2 regions of the Rhizobium sp. MHM7A genome follow, and region 1 is predicted to be linked to the other one. Evidence: predicted binding sites of a transcription regulator. Region 1 holds the regulator's gene; the other holds the start of a gene.
What was found. Region 1 encodes LexA, which represses DNA repair genes until DNA is damaged. Its sites were predicted from a motif close to TGTTCNNNNTGTGTTCNG; they were not measured.
Positions count from the first base shown of each region.

Region 2: the regulator LexA is predicted to act here: its motif matches at 4,687-4,704, upstream of FFR93_RS32685 (metallopeptidase family protein).

Region 1 is NZ_VCHT01000004.1:236,935-244,409, forward strand. Features, by position in the region: gene lpxB (lipid-A-disaccharide synthase) at 1-592, shown strand, start outside; gene gltA (citrate synthase) at 621-1,910, opposite strand; gene FFR93_RS17425 (ComEC/Rec2 family competence protein) at 2,201-4,627, shown strand; gene lexA (transcriptional repressor LexA) at 4,608-5,327, opposite strand; gene FFR93_RS17435 (VOC family protein) at 5,527-6,423, shown strand; gene kdsA (3-deoxy-8-phosphooctulonate synthase) at 6,420-7,265, shown strand; gene eno (phosphopyruvate hydratase) at 7,406-7,475, shown strand, end outside.
Region 2 is NZ_VCHT01000015.1:68,752-76,226, reverse strand. Features, by position in the region: gene leuB (3-isopropylmalate dehydrogenase) at 1-177, opposite strand, end outside; gene FFR93_RS32715 (pyridoxal-phosphate dependent enzyme) at 349-1,281, shown strand; gene leuD (3-isopropylmalate dehydratase small subunit) at 1,372-1,980, opposite strand; gene FFR93_RS32705 (glyoxalase/bleomycin resistance/extradiol dioxygenase family protein) at 2,114-2,536, opposite strand; gene FFR93_RS32700 (hypothetical protein) at 2,644-2,877, opposite strand; gene FFR93_RS32695 (CoA ester lyase) at 2,990-3,895, shown strand; gene FFR93_RS32690 (DUF1737 domain-containing protein) at 3,895-4,101, shown strand; gene FFR93_RS32685 (metallopeptidase family protein) at 4,125-4,562, opposite strand; gene FFR93_RS41655 (hypothetical protein) at 4,725-5,681, shown strand; gene FFR93_RS32680 (DNA polymerase Y family protein) at 5,665-7,140, shown strand; gene FFR93_RS32675 (error-prone DNA polymerase) at 7,137-7,475, shown strand, end outside.

The sequences.
Region 1 (7,475 bases):
GATCCTGCTTCTTCCCGGCTCACGCTCCTCCGAAATACAGAAGCTTCTGCCTTATTTCGAGGTCGCAACGAACGAACTTGTCACCCGCAACGGGCCGACACGGTTCGTTCTGCCGACGGTGACGCACAAGGAGGCGCTTGTCCGGAAAATGACGGCGGGATGGGCGGTAAAGCCGGAGATCGTCATCGGCGCGGAAGCAAAATGGAAAGCCTTTGCCGAGGCCGATGCAGCTATGGCGGCGTCCGGAACCGTTATTCTTGAACTTGCCCTAGCCGATGTTCCCGTCGTCTCCGCCTACAAGGTCGACTGGATCATGCGCATGCTGACATCGGGCATCAAGACTTGGACCGGCGCGCTGCCGAACCTGATCGCCGATTATCCGGTCGTGCCGGAATATCTGAACGACATCGTTCGCGGCGCAAGCCTTGCACGGTGGATGGAAAGGCTGTCGGCCGACACCTATCAGCTCAAGGCGATGAAGGAAGGCTACGAGCTCATCTGGCAGCGCATGCAGACGGAAAAGCCGCCGGGCGAACACGCCGCCGAAATCCTTCTCGACGTATTGAAAAAGAAAAAACCCGGCCATTCCTGACCGGGTTTCTTTTTGAGTCCTGAAGCGATCAGCGCTTCGAAACCGGGATGTAGTCGCGCTTCGGTTCGCCGACATAGAGCTGGCGCGGACGGCCGATGCGCTGTTCCGGATCCTCGATCATCTCGTTCCACTGGGCAATCCAGCCGACGGTGCGGGCAAGCGCGAAGAGCACGGTGAACATGGTCGTGGGGAAGCCCAGCGCCTTCAGCGTGATGCCGGAATAGAAGTCGATATTCGGGTAGAGCTTCTTCTCGATGAAATATTCGTCAGTGAGCGCGATGCGCTCCAGCTCCATCGCCACTTCGAGCAGCGGATCGTCCTTGATGCCGAGTTCGCCGAGCACTTCATGCGTCGTCTTCTGCATGATCTTGGCGCGCGGATCGTAATTCTTGTAGACGCGGTGACCGAAGCCCATCAGGCGGAACGGATCGTTCTTGTCCTTGGCGCGGGCGATGTATTCCGGAATGTGGTCGACCGAGCCGATTTCCGTCAGCATGTTGAGCGCCGCTTCGTTGGCGCCGCCGTGAGCGGGGCCCCAGAGGCAGGCGATGCCGGCGGCGATGCAGGCGAACGGGTTGGCGCCCGACGAACCGGCGAGACGGACGGTCGAGGTCGAGGCGTTCTGTTCGTGATCGGCATGCAGAATGAAGATGCGGTCCATCGCGCGGGCAAGCACCGGATTGACAACATATTCCTCGCAGGGAACAGCAAAGCACATGCGCAGGAAGTTCGACGCGTAATCGAGGTCGTTCTTCGGGTAAACGAAGGGCTGGCCGATATGGTACTTGTAGGCCATGGCGGCAAGCGTCGGCATCTTGGCAATCATGCGCAGGCTGGCGACCATGCGCTGGTGCGGATCGGTGATGTCAGTCGAGTCGTGATAGAAGGCCGACAGCGCGCCGACGCAGCCGCACATGACGGCCATCGGATGCGCGTCGCGGCGGAAGCCGGTGAAGAAGCGGGTCATCTGTTCATGCACCATCGTGTGATGCGTGACGCGATAGTCGAAATCCTTCTTTTGCGCAGCGGTCGGCAGTTCGCCGTAGAGCAGGAGGTAGCAGACCTCGAGGAAGTCGCCATGCTCGGCGAGCTGTTCGATCGGATAACCGCGGTGCAGCAGGACACCCTCGTCGCCGTCGATATAGGTGATTTTCGATTCACAGGATGCGGTCGAAGTGAAGCCCGGATCGTAGGTGAAGGAGGCGGTGTTCTTGTAGAGGGCACCGATATCGATGACGCTCGGGCCGATCGTGCCGCTTTTAACGGCAAGGTCGACTGATTTGTCACCGATTTTTATTGTAGCGCTTTGATCCGTCATGCTGATCCTCCGAAATGTCGGTGGCGCCATAAAAGCGCCATAGGGGTTAAGCGTCCTTTCCGATAGCTATATGATCGGGACGCTAATGCCAAGTTACCGTGACGGCATTTTGTGCATTGCGGCAACACCTTTTAGGCACTGCAGCGATGAGCCGCACGCATAGCGGAAGCCGATGATTCAACTGACCTTTTGCCGCTTACGATTTTCCCTCATATTTCAATCGATTATTCTTGCCGGATTTGCGTTAAGGTTGCATTCTGGGGTCTGGGCGGAATGACCTCGGGCGGCGCATGCAGGAAATGACGACAGCCGAATTGCGGCCGAAGGCGGGCGTCGGCCCAGCCGATCCCACGCCTTTTCATACGCCTGCCGCGGGGACGCCGGCAACGACCCAGTCCTCGGTACCTTTACGACACCGGCTGACGGCCGCAATCACCCAATTATCGCGTGCCGGCGTTCGCATGCTGAGCGAGGAGGTGGACTACGGCCGCCTGCTTTTATTCTCGCCGGTTCTCCTCGGCGCCGGCTCCGCCTTCTGGTTTCTGGCGGCGACAGATATTCCGGTCGTTCCATCGCTGCTCGGCCTGTTGACGTTGACGGTTGCGGTTTTCGTCGCGGGCTGCGCACGGCCGGCGTTGCAGACAACGCTTCTAACGCTGGCGCTTATGGTGTGCGGCATGCTCTGCGCTCAGTTCGAGAGCTGGCGGGTCTCCACCGTCATGCTCGATTCATCGGTGACGACGACGGTGACAGGCCGCGTCGAGCGGCGCGAAGGCGACGATCGCGGGCGGTGGCGCTATATTCTTGCCCTCACAGGCACCGCCGAGCCGGAGGTGAAGCGGCCGCCGAGGCGGGTAACCGTCATCGCCCGCGGCGCCGATGTGCCTTTCGAGATCGGTGATATCATCACCGGCAGGGCACGGCTGACGCCGCCGGCAGGCCCGGCGCTGCCCGAACTCAACGATTTTTCCTTCGCGGCTTATTTCGATGGCATCGGTGCAAACGGCTTCTTCTACGGCGCGCCGACGAAGCTCGAAGCGCAGGCGCCGCCGCCGGAGGCGAGATGGAGTTCCGATGCCCTGCTCGAGTGGCTCTATAGGCTGCGTAGCGGCATCGGCGATCGCATACGCGCGATTCTGCCTGGCGACACGGGCGCATTTGCCGCCGCTCTCGTGACGGACGAGCGGCGCGCGATTTCGAACGAGACGACGGACGCACTGCGCCAGTCAGGCCTTGCCCACATTATCGCTATATCAGGCCTCAACATGGCTCTGTCGGCCGGCATCTTCTTCGTCGGCTTTAGGATGCTGCTCAGCCTCTTTCCGGGTGTCGCTCAGGCCTATCCGACCAAGAAGTTTGCCGCCGCCGGAGCGCTCATCGCCGTCACGGCCTATTTTCTGATCTCGGGTTTCGCCGTCTCGGCAGAGCGCGCCTTCATCATGATGGCCATTATGCTGATTGCTGTCTTCTTCGACCGGCCGTCGATCAGCCTGCGCAACGTCGCTCTTTCCGCGCTTGTTATCATTGTGATCTCACCTTCCGAAGTCCTGGGCCCGAGTTTTCAAATGTCCTTTGCCGCGACGCTGGCGCTGGTATCGGCTTATCAGCTGTGGAAGGAACGGCGCGTCGGCGAAAGCGCCCTGCCGAAAATGCCGGCCCTGCGGCTGGCCGCTGCGGTCGCACGCTTTTTCAGCGGCGTTTTCCTGACTTCGCTGATCGGCGGCTTTTCCACGGCGCTGTTTTCGATCGAGCATTTTCATCGCCTGACGGCCTATGGTCTCCCGGCAAACCTCGCGACCATGCCGATCATCTCCTTCATCGTCATGCCGGCCGGGTTGTTGGCGATGCTGCTCATGCCTTTCGGGCTTGATATATTGCCTTGGAAGGTGGTCGGATTCGGCCTCGATCTGGTGATCGTGGTGGCAAAGACGATATCCGGTTGGGGCGGGAATATCGGCGTCGGTCGATTGCCCAGCTGGTATTTCACGCTGGCCGTGGCAGGTTTCCTGCTGATGACCTTGCTGCGGACGCGGCTGCGCCATGTCGGCACCGCTCTCATCGCCGTCTCGACGCTTGCAGTAGTGGTTCTGCCGGCATCCCGGCCGCCGGATCTGGTGATTTCGGAAGACGGCGCGCTCGTCGCGGTCGTCACGCCGGCAGCAATGGCCTCCAATCGCGAAAGGCCGCCGGATTTCATCTTCGATCAGTGGCAGAGGGCGCTCGTTCTGACGGTGCATAATCCGCCGACGATGCTGGATAGTCCTGCGAGCCCGGAGGATAAGGAGAGGCGCCTCAGGCTTTCCCGCGAGCAGCAGAACGAAGCGAAGATCGCGATGCAGGCGGCCGCGGCCGGCGCTGAGGCGGAAAGCTTTTCCTGCCTCAGGAAAGCCTGGTGCATAGCCAAGCTTGCAAACGGTCATATCGTGACCGTCATCGAAAATGCCGCCTATCTCGGCCCTGCTTGCGATGCCGGCGATATTGTCGTAACGTCGGTACGCCTGCGCTTCGCCAGCTGCCGCTCGGGTGCGGCGCTGTTTACCGGCGAAACGCTGCGCAGGACCGGTTCGGTCGAATTGCGTTTCACTGAGAGCGGCCTCGAGGTCGCGACGGCCTTCGATGCATTATCGCGGCCATGGATGCGCCACCGCGCCTATGATTGGCGCAGCAACAGTTTTACCGATTCCGGCCCGTCCAGCGTCAGTGATAGCGGCGGATGAGGCCGACCAGCTTGCCCTGCACCTTGACGCGGTCGGGTCCGAAGATGCGGGTCTCATAGGCCGGGTTGGCGGCTTCCAGGGCGATCGATGCGCCCTTGCGGCGGAAACGCTTCAGCGTTGCTTCCTCGTCGTCGACGAGGGCAACGACGATATCGCCGGGACTTGCAGTGCTGCCGTTACGGATGATCACCGTATCGCCGTCGAAGATGCCGGCGTCGATCATCGAATCGCCCTTGACCTCCAGCGCGTAGTGCTCACCGGAGCCAAGCATATCGGCGGGAACGACGATGTCGTGCGTGTTGTTCTGGATCGCCGAAATCGGAACGCCGGCGGCGATACGTCCCATGACCGGCACGGAGACGGAGTTGCCGTTGTCTGCGACCGCCTTTGCCGCAGCAGGGGCGGCGACCGGCTGGGGCTTGCCGAGGCTGCCCTCGATAACGCTCGGCGAAAAACCGCGGCGCGGTTGAAGACTGGGGCTATAGGCCTCTGGAAGCTTGATCACTTCGAGCGCTCGGGCGCGGTTCGGTAGGCGGCGAATGAAGCCGCGTTCCTCTAGCGCCGTGATCAGGCGGTGGATGCCTGATTTCGAGGCGAGGTCCAGAGCATCCTTCATTTCGTCGAAAGAGGGAGGAACGCCGGATTCCTTCATGCGCTCATGAATGAAAAGGAGAAGCTCCTGTTGTTTGCGCGTGAGCATCGACGTCAGACCCCGTGATTGAAACAAATCCAGAACAGACACTATATGTTCCATATGTGTTCTGCAAGTAGCTAAATTTCCGTAAAACTTCCCGTCAACTCGTTGAGATTTTTATTTTCATTCGCCGGATTTGGCGCGCAAGCCTTGAATTGACCGCGTGCCGTCGCACATCTCATGCCATTTCAGGGAGAGGGACATTATGAAAGACCATTCCGCCAAGCCGCACCCGCTGGATCATGTCGTGTTGCCTGTCGTCAATATAGACCTGGCGCGCGAGAGGCTCGGGAAACTCGGCTTCACCGTTGCCGCCGATGCGCGCCACCCCTTCGGCACGGAGAATGCCTGCGTATTCTTTGCCGACAAGACCTATCTGGAGCCGCTCGGTGTAGCGAGCGTCGAGGAGAGCGAGCTATCGGCGCGGCAGGGTAACGTCTTTACCGCCCACAACCAGGCCTTTCGCTTCCGCTGCGGCGAGGAAGGGCTTTCGGCGATAGCCTTCGGCACCGGGGATTGCGGGCTCGATCATAAGAGTTTCATCGACAAGGGATCGAGCGCCGGCAAGATGCTGGAGTTTAGTCGGACTATGAAAATGCCGGATGGTTCCGAGAGCATCGGGAGCTTCAGACTGGCTTTTGCCGGCGATCTCCGCGCGCCCGATCTCCTTCTCTTTGCCGTCGAGCGCGTCAACCCGTTGCCGGCCGATCGCGGTTCGCTGGAAAGGCATGACAATGGCGTCACCGGCATTGCTGAGGTGGCGCTCTGCGCACCGGAGCCGGCGGCTTTCGCCGCCTTCGTCGGCCTTGCCGCAGCGCAATCGGCAGCCGAGAAAACCGGGTTTGGCGTCAATATCGCGGCCTCGAATGCGAGGATCAGCCTGGTGACGCCGGAGGGGCTGGAGGCCTATTTCGAGACCGCGGTCTCACCCGCCGAGCGCGGACTGCGCGGCCGGGCAATCCTCTTCAATGTCGCCGATCTTGCCGTGACAGAAGCGCATTTGGCTGCTAACGGGGTGACGTATACGCGTAAGAACAACCGCATTCTGGTGAAGCCCGCGCCCGGCCAGGGCACGCTCTTTGCCTTCGAGGAACCACGATGAGCTCCGATACGAATTCCGAAGTCAAGATCGGCGAAGGCGATGGTCAAGTCACCTTTTCCAATACAGGCCGCCTGTCGCTGATCGCCGGCCCCTGCCAGATGGAAAGCCGCGATCATGCCTTCATGGTGGCCGGCACGCTGAAAGAGCTTTGCGGCAAGCTCGGCATAGGCCTCGTCTACAAGAGCTCTTTCGACAAGGCGAACCGCACCTCCCTCTCGGCCGAGCGCGGCATCGGCCTGGAGAAGGGCATGGAGGTCTTTGCCGATCTGAAAAAGGAATTCGGCTTTCCCGTCTTGACCGACGTCCACACCGCCGAGCAATGCGCGGAGGTGGCAAAGATCGTCGATGTCCTGCAGATCCCGGCTTTCCTCTGCCGCCAGACCGACCTTCTGATCGCCGCCGCCAGGACCGGCCGCGCCGTCAATGTCAAGAAGGGCCAGTTCCTCGCACCCTGGGACATGAAGAACGTCCTGAAGAAGCTCAACGCCAGCGGCAATCCAAACGTGCTGCTGTGCGAGCGCGGCGCTTCCTTCGGCTACAATACTTTGGTCTCCGACATGCGCTCGCTGCCGATCATGGCGGCGATGGGCGCTCCCGTTGTCTTCGATGCGACGCATTCCGTTGCCCAGCCGGGCGGGCAGGGCGATTCCTCGGGCGGCCAGCGGGAGTTCGTGGAAACGCTGGCGCGTGCGGCGGTCGCGACGGGAATTGCCGGCGTCTTCCTCGAAACCCATCAGGACCCCGACAACGCACCGTCCGATGGCCCGAATATGGTCTATCTCAGGGACATGCCGCGCCTGCTTGAGAAGCTGCTTGCCTTCGACGCAATCGCCAAGGCCTGACATTCAACAGGCTGACATGATCGTGGTTTAGGCCACGACATAATACCGTTCGAAGGCAGGAAATTGCGGCATTGTAATTTGCACGCCTTCGATTATGACAGGCTTCGAACGACCTATCACCCACCGAGCAGGAAGAACCCATGACTGCAATCACCGATATCATCGCCCGCGAGATTCTCGATAGCCGTGGCAACCCCACCGTCGAAGTCG
Region 2 (7,475 bases), on a different contig from region 1:
GGCTTCCGAGATCGCCGCGCCATGGGCGTCATAGGCAGAACCGCCGACAAGGCCTTCCTCGGTGACAAAACCGGCATCCATCGTCTCGTTCATATAGGTGATGATCTTGCGGACCTCGCCCATGGCCTCGGGACCGATGCCGTCACCCGGCAGCAGGAAAAGATTGCGCGCTGTCATGAAACCCTCCTGGAAAAACAAGTTGCGGCTTCTTAGACCCCGGAAATGGGCATTTCAAGCGAGAGAAAGGGTGAATCGGTACGCTTCGCTCTCAGCGCGCCGATGGTTGCTCCGAGGCCGGCAACCGGATTAGAACGGCAGGCTCAGTATTTATTTTCCCGGATGTCGCCCATGCCTTCAGCACCCCTTCATCTCGACACGCCTCTGGTTCGAACAGCATCTGGCTACAGCGCCAGCGGCAAGCCGCTCTGGCTGAAGCTCGATGCACTTCAGCCTTCCGGCAGCTTCAAGCTGCGTGGCGTTGGCCGGCTTTGCCAGCACGAGGTGGAAAAAGGCGCGCGCGAGATCTTCTGCGCCTCGGGCGGCAATGCCGGTATTGCCGCGGCCTTTGCCGGCCGGGCGCTCGGCGTGCCGGTCACGATCGTCGTGCCGGAGACGACGGCGGCCGATGTTCGGGAGACGATTGCCGCAACCGGTGCGAATGTGCTTGTCCATGGAGCGGTTTTCAACGAAGCCAATGCCTATGCGATCGAACTCGCCCGCAGCTGCAAGGCGAGCTATGTGCATCCGTTCGACCATCCGCTTCTGTGGGATGGTCATGCCACGCTGATCGATGAGGTCGTGGCCAAGGGTGCGACATTCGACTGCGTCGTCACCAGTGTCGGCGGCGGCGGACTGCTTGCCGGCATTGTCGAAGGGCTGAAGCGAAACGGCCTAACCGACGTGCCCGTCATCGCGGTTGAAACCGAAGGGGCGGCTTCGCTACATAAAAGCCTGCAGGCGAACGAGCGTGTTACCCTCCCAGCCATCACCTCAATCGCCACGTCGCTCGGTGCACGGCAGGTGGCGCAGCATGTCTTCGAGCTGCCGAAGCAGCATCCGATCGAAAGCGTCGTCGTCAGCGACGGCGATGCCGTTGCCGCCTGCCTGAAGTTTGCCGATGCGCACCGCCTCCTCGTGGAGCCGGCCTGCGGTGCGGCGCTGGCCGTTGCCGATGTGCATGCCGGTCTGCTTCAGCGCTTTGACAGCCCGCTCATCGAAGTCTGCGGCGGCATCGGCGTGTCGCTGGAAAAACTGAAACTCTGGAAAGAGAAATTTCTCTGAGCTGCGGCGAGGATGTTGCAGCGTCCTTGCGCGTGTGAAAGAAAAAGCCGGGCGAAAGCCCGGCTTGATCAATCGGCAATTCGTCAGGGCTTAAGCGGCCCATGGGTGCGACGCGGCGTTCTTCTTTTCGAACTCATCGATCGCCTTGCCCTTTTCCAGCGTCAGACCGATATCATCGAGGCCGTTCAGCAGGCAGTGGCGCTTGAACTCGTCGAGATCAAATTTGATGGAGCCGCCATCGGGGCCGGTGATCTCGAGGTTCTCGAGGTCCACCGTGAGGATGGCATTGGAGCCGCGCGAGGCGTCGTCCATCAGCTTGTCGAGATCTTCCTGGCTGACCTTGATCGGCAGGATGCCGTTCTTGAAGCAGTTGTTGTAGAAAATGTCGGCGAAGCTCGTGGAGATCACGCAGCGGATGCCGAAATCGAGCAGCGCCCAAGGAGCGTGTTCGCGCGAGGAACCGCAGCCGAAATTGTCGCCGGCGACAAGGATCTTGGCGTCGCGATAGGCCGGCTTGTTCAGCACGAAATCGGGATTTTCGGAGCCGTCTTCATTGTAGCGGGCTTCGGCGAAAAGGCCCTTGCCGAGACCCGTACGCTTGATGGTCTTCAGATAGTCCTTCGGAATGATCATGTCGGTGTCGATGTTGACGACCGGCAGGGGCGCTGCAACGCCCGTGAGCTTCACGAATTTATCCATGACCCATGCTCCATTCAGCAAATCTACTTTCCTGAATGTGCATCTAGTCCAGTTTTTTGCCGAAATGAAGGAGAATCTTTCTAAAGTGGCGGCCACGCGACGTTCGCGTGGCCTGGCGACGGTGCACGGCCTGTTACTCGGCGGGCGCGTTCAAGCCCCAGAGGACGCCGAACGGATCGCGAAGCTGGCCGTAGCGGTCACCCCAGAACATCAGTTCGACCGGCATGACGACTTCAGCGCCGGCGGCCACCGCACGATCCCACCAGAAATCGATATCGTCGATAACAAGCTGGATGGCGAAGCCTTCATGGCCTTTGAAGGGATGGCCGTATTCAGGATAGGCATCCGCCAGCATGAGGGAGCTGTCATTGATATAGAGATGAATGTGCATCGTCCGGCCGCTTTCATCGACCGGCACCCTGTGGGCCTCTTCGGCGCCGAAGGCCTTCTTGTAGAATTCCGCGGCTTTTACTGCGCCATCGACAGTGAGATAGGGCAGCAGGCCATTCTTCACCGGCGGCAACTTGGCCGGTTTGTTTTCCGTCGTCGTATCCATGCTCGTCCTCCATCGTTTTTGAGCGCCGGCTGAAAGCCTGGCTGCTTCAAAGACGTATCACGGAAGCATGATCCGACAGTGTCGGCGAGTTTTTTTGAAGGCAGGTCTTAGAGATCGATGATCGTGCCGCGACCATCGTTCCAGATGCGCATTTCCGGCTTACCGTTGTTTGCCTTGGCGCGGACGGGGGCGGGCTTCATCTTCATCGAAAGCGCGCGTCCGACCATGAGCACGGTCAGGATGCCGCCGACGGCAAGCGTCACCGAGAAGGTGAGAAGCAGCATGGCGACAAAGAAGGTGGCGCCGGCAAGCATGAAGAAGATGGAGCGAATGTTCTGCATGGTTTGAAACCTTTCTACCGAAAGGAATGTGGTTCTTCTTTTTTCTGTCTGCAAGGCAAGCATGGCTTTTTGTTGTCTTGCCGCGTTCTGAGAAGCTTGGCACTAATGGCTGATGAACCAAATCCCGCCTTTCCGTTCCTTAAGTCTGCGCCGCTCGGTGCTGAGTGTGCCCGCCATCAATCTGCGCGCCCTCGAAAAGAGCCATTCCCTTGATTGTGATGCCGTTATTTTCGATCTGGAGGATTCGGTCGCGCCCGAGAACAAGGGGCAAGCGCGGGAAAATCTGCGTGCTTTTTTTGCCGGGCCGCCGCTTGCGGGCAAGGAAAGGGTCATCCGCATCAATTCTTTGTCATCTGAATTCGGGGCGGCGGATCTCGATCTGGTCAAGGCGCTTTTGCCCGACGCCGTTCTCCTGCCGAAGGTGGACGAGCCTCGAGTTATCGCTGAGACCAGCGATCTGCTTGCCGATGCACAGGCGCCGGAGGAGCTGCGCATCTGGGCGATGATCGAGACGCCGCGCGGCGTGCTGAATGTCGGGGCGATCGCCGAATCCGGCTGCATGCCGGGGGCACGGCTCGATTGCCTCGTCGTCGGCCTCAACGACCTGCGCAAGGAAACGGACGTCCTGTCGCAGCCTGGGCGAAGCTTTCTCGTGCCCTGGCTGATGCAGATCATCCTGGCGGCCAAGGCTTATGGGCTTGATGCGCTCGACAGCGTCTTCAACGATTTCCGGGATGCCGAAGGTTTCGACGTCGAATGCGGGCAGGGTCGCGCCATGGGTTTTTCCGGCAAGATGTTGATCCACCCCTCGCAGATTTCGGCCGCCAACCGGCATTTCGGCCCGAGCGAGGAGGAGATTGCCGAAGCGCAGGCAATCATATCAGCCTTTGCGGATCCGGCTGCCAGGGGCCTCAACGTCATCAATGCGAACGGGCGGATGATCGAGCGGCTGCATCTTGTCCAGGCCGAAGCTCTGGTTCATAAAGCTCACCTGATTTCTGCAAGAAAGCCCGCCTGATGAAACTCTATCGCTTCCTGACCGGCCCCGACGACGCTTCCTTCTGCCACAAGGTCACCGCCGCCCTCAACAAGGGCTGGTCGCTGGAGGGTTCGCCGACCTATGCCTTCAATGCGGCAACCGGCGCGATGCAGTGCGGCCAGGCAGTCGTCAAGACTGTCGAAGGCAAGGATTACGATCCGGAGATGAAGCTCTCCGAGCAATAGCGTCTTCTGCCGGACGCGCGGTTTCAGCGTTCGGCGGCTTCCTCGGCGCTGGCCTCGATCCGCTCCATATCCTCGTCGCTCAGCCCAAAATGGTGGCCGATCTCGTGGATCAGGACGTGGGTGATGATATCGCCGAGCGTCTCGTCGTTCTCGGCCCAATAATCGAGAATGGGGCGCCGGTAGAGGCGGATGTGATTCGGCATTTCGCCGGTTTCCACCGTGAAACGTTCGGAAATGCCCCTGCCCTCGAAAAGGCCGAGCAGATCGAAAGGGGTTTCCAGCGCCATATCCTCGAAAACGTCGTCATCGGGAAAATCCTCGATCTCGATCGTGAGGTTGGTCGTCAGCTGGCGGAATTCATCGGGCAGATGGCTGTAAGCCTCCATGGCCAGCGACTCGAAAGTGCTGATCGTCGGCGCATGGCGGTCCCGCCAATCATCGCTCTGGTCTATGCGGGCCATGAATATTCCTTCCTTTGCGGGCCCATATAGAACCTTTGCCGCCGATTTTCGAGTGCGGAATCAAAGGCAGGAATAAATTCATAGAAAATGGTTGTTGACTCTTCCTCAGCTCTCTGGAATCCATAAGAACATAACAGGAACAAGACGGACGGAGTAAACGCCATGGCGCAGAACGCCTTGGCGCGCGAGCGGCTTTTTGCGCTCCGCGAAACCATCGCCAAGCTGGAAGGAAAACCTGCGCCGGCACTTGCGGCAGCGGAGCGGGAAGCCCTGGCTTCGGGGAGGACCGGGCGGCAGGATGCGGAACGGAATGGGCGCGGACAGCGCCTGCCGTTCGGCGTGACACCGCTCGACGAAGCGATGGAAGGCGGGCTGCCGCTCGATGCGATAACGGAAATCCGTTCCACGCTTTTGCGGGATGCGGGAGCCGCCTGTGGGTTCGCACTTGCGGCCGCAGCGCTGCTGCAGCGGGTGGAGGAGGAGGCGAGCGACTGTTCGCCAATACTCTGGATCGGCGATACGGTCTCGACGATGGAGGCTGGCCTTCCCTATGCGGTAGGTCTGCAGGATTTCGGCTTGCGGCCCGAGCGTTTCCTGCAGGCTTTGCCGCGCAAGCTCGATGAGGCGCTCTGGCTTGCGGAAACCGCGGTGGAAAGCGGTGCCTTTTCGGTCGTCATCCTGGAGATCAGGGGCAATCCTGTACATTTCGGTCTGACCGAGAGCCGGCGGCTCGGTCTTCGCGCCAAGGCGGCCGGCCGGCCTCTCTTCCTGCTTCGGCAGGCGGGAGAGGAGGAGGCAAGCAGCGCCGTCTTCCGGCTGCTTGCCCAGCCCGCACCGTCCGGCATGCGGGCTCTGTCAGATGGATCGAGGCTTGCCGGCAGCATCGGCAATCCGGTTTTTCGTCTCAGCCTGGAGAAGAGCCGTAACCCGGCTCCGCTCTCCCTTCTTCTGGAGTGGAACCCTCATGAACGTCAGTTTTTCCCCATCGGCGAACCAAGGCACGCTCTTACTCCAGACGAACGGTCAGCGTATCCTGGCGCTCAGCTTTCCGCATCTTCCGACGGACAGGATCGCCCGCAGAAAATGGGGCCTTTCCTGGCGTTTGAAAGGGCGTCCTGAGGCTGCGCCGATCGTCTGTGCCGGAAAGCACGAGAATGCCATGCGGCTGACGGCGCTGGACGAGGCCGCGGAAGCGCTTGGCCTGAAGAAGGGTCAAGGCGTCGCGGAAGCGCGCGCCATGCACCCGAAGATCGATATCGTCGAGGAGGATCCGGCCGCCGACGCGCGGTTGCTCGAAGCCATCGCCGACTGGTGCGACCGCTATACGCCGCTGGTGGCGATCGACGGACGAGACGGGCTGTTTCTCGATATTAGCGGATGCGTCCATCTTTTCGGCGGCGAGAGAGCGCTGCTGAATGATATTCTCCTCAGGCTCTTCCATATGGGGCTCGACGTCCAGGGTTCGATCTCCTCTTCGCCCGGCCTTTCCTCGGCCGTCGCCCGTTTCGGCAATGGCGGCGTCATCGAAGACGAGGAAATGGAAGATGTGCTGGCGCCGCTGCCGGTCGCCGCGCTTCGGCTGAACGAAGAAACCGTGGCATCGCTGAAGAAGCTCGGGCTGAAATATATCGGCGATGTCATGAACGCGCCGCGGGCGCCGCTGACCCGCCGTTTTGGAGCAAGCTTGCTTTTGCGGCTCGATCAGGCGCTCGGACATGACGAGGAACCGGTTTCGCCGCGCCTGCCGGTTGCGAGCCTTTCGGCCGAGCGGCGGCTGGCCGAACCGATCGGCACCGAAGAGGATATTCTCGCCCTTGCCGGCCAGATCGCCATGTCGCTGAAACCCTCCCTGGAAGCCCGCGGCGCCGGCGGCCGCGTCTTCGAACTCGTGCTGTTTCGGGTCGATGGCCGGATTTTCCGGATTTCTGTCGGCGCTTCACGGCCGCTCAGGGAGCCGAAGCGGATCGCGGATCTTTTTTCCCAGCGTCTGCAGGCAATCCATGACGATCTCGATGCCGGATACGGTTTCGAGATCCTGCGGCTGAATGTCGTGCGCCATGAGCCCTTCGAGGACACGCAGGGCGATTTCGATGGCGGCCGGCAAAGAGAGATATCGCTTGCAGCTTTCATCGACCGCGTCTCGGCGCGCCTTGGCGCGGACTGTCTTCAAAGCTTTCAGCTCCGCGAAAGCCATGTGCCGGAGCGTGCGGTTATCGCATGCCCACTCATGGAGAATTTTCCGCCGCAGCGCAGGAGCGGGGAAAGTCGTCTTTTCCCCGCTCGGAGCGAGCGGCCCCTGAGGCTTTTTGCCAAGCCGGAACCGGTGGAGGCTTTGCTTGCCGAAGTTCCGGAGGGGCCGCCGCAAAGTTTTCGGTGGCGCCGCATTCAGCATCAGGTTCAGCGCAGCGAAGGCCCGGAACGGCTTGCCATGGAGTGGTGGATCGATGGCGCCGACGCCAAAACGCGTGACTATTTCCGTGTCGAAGACAATTCCGGGCATCGTTTCTGGATTTACCGCGAAGGCTTTTACGGTGAAGAGCCGCCGCCGCGCTGGTTCATGCATGGGATTTTCGCATGAGCGCGGCACCTGCATTTTTCGAGATCGGCGCCCGCACCAATTTCTCCTTTCTGGAGGGTGCCTCGAAGCCTGAGGAAATGGTGGTGCAGGCCGCCGCACTGAAACTTTCCGGTCTTGGAATCGCCGATCGGAACTCAGTTGCCGGCGTCGTCAGGGCGCATGCGCAGGCGCAGGAGATCGAAGAGAAATTCAGAAGAAGGTACGAGAAGAATCTCGATGACAGAGAGGAGGAGAAGGTTCTCGACCCAATCCGGATTCAGCCGGGCGCCCGCCTCGTCTTTTCGGATGGAACGCCTGATATCCTTGCCTATCCTGAGAATAGGCGAGGGTGGGCG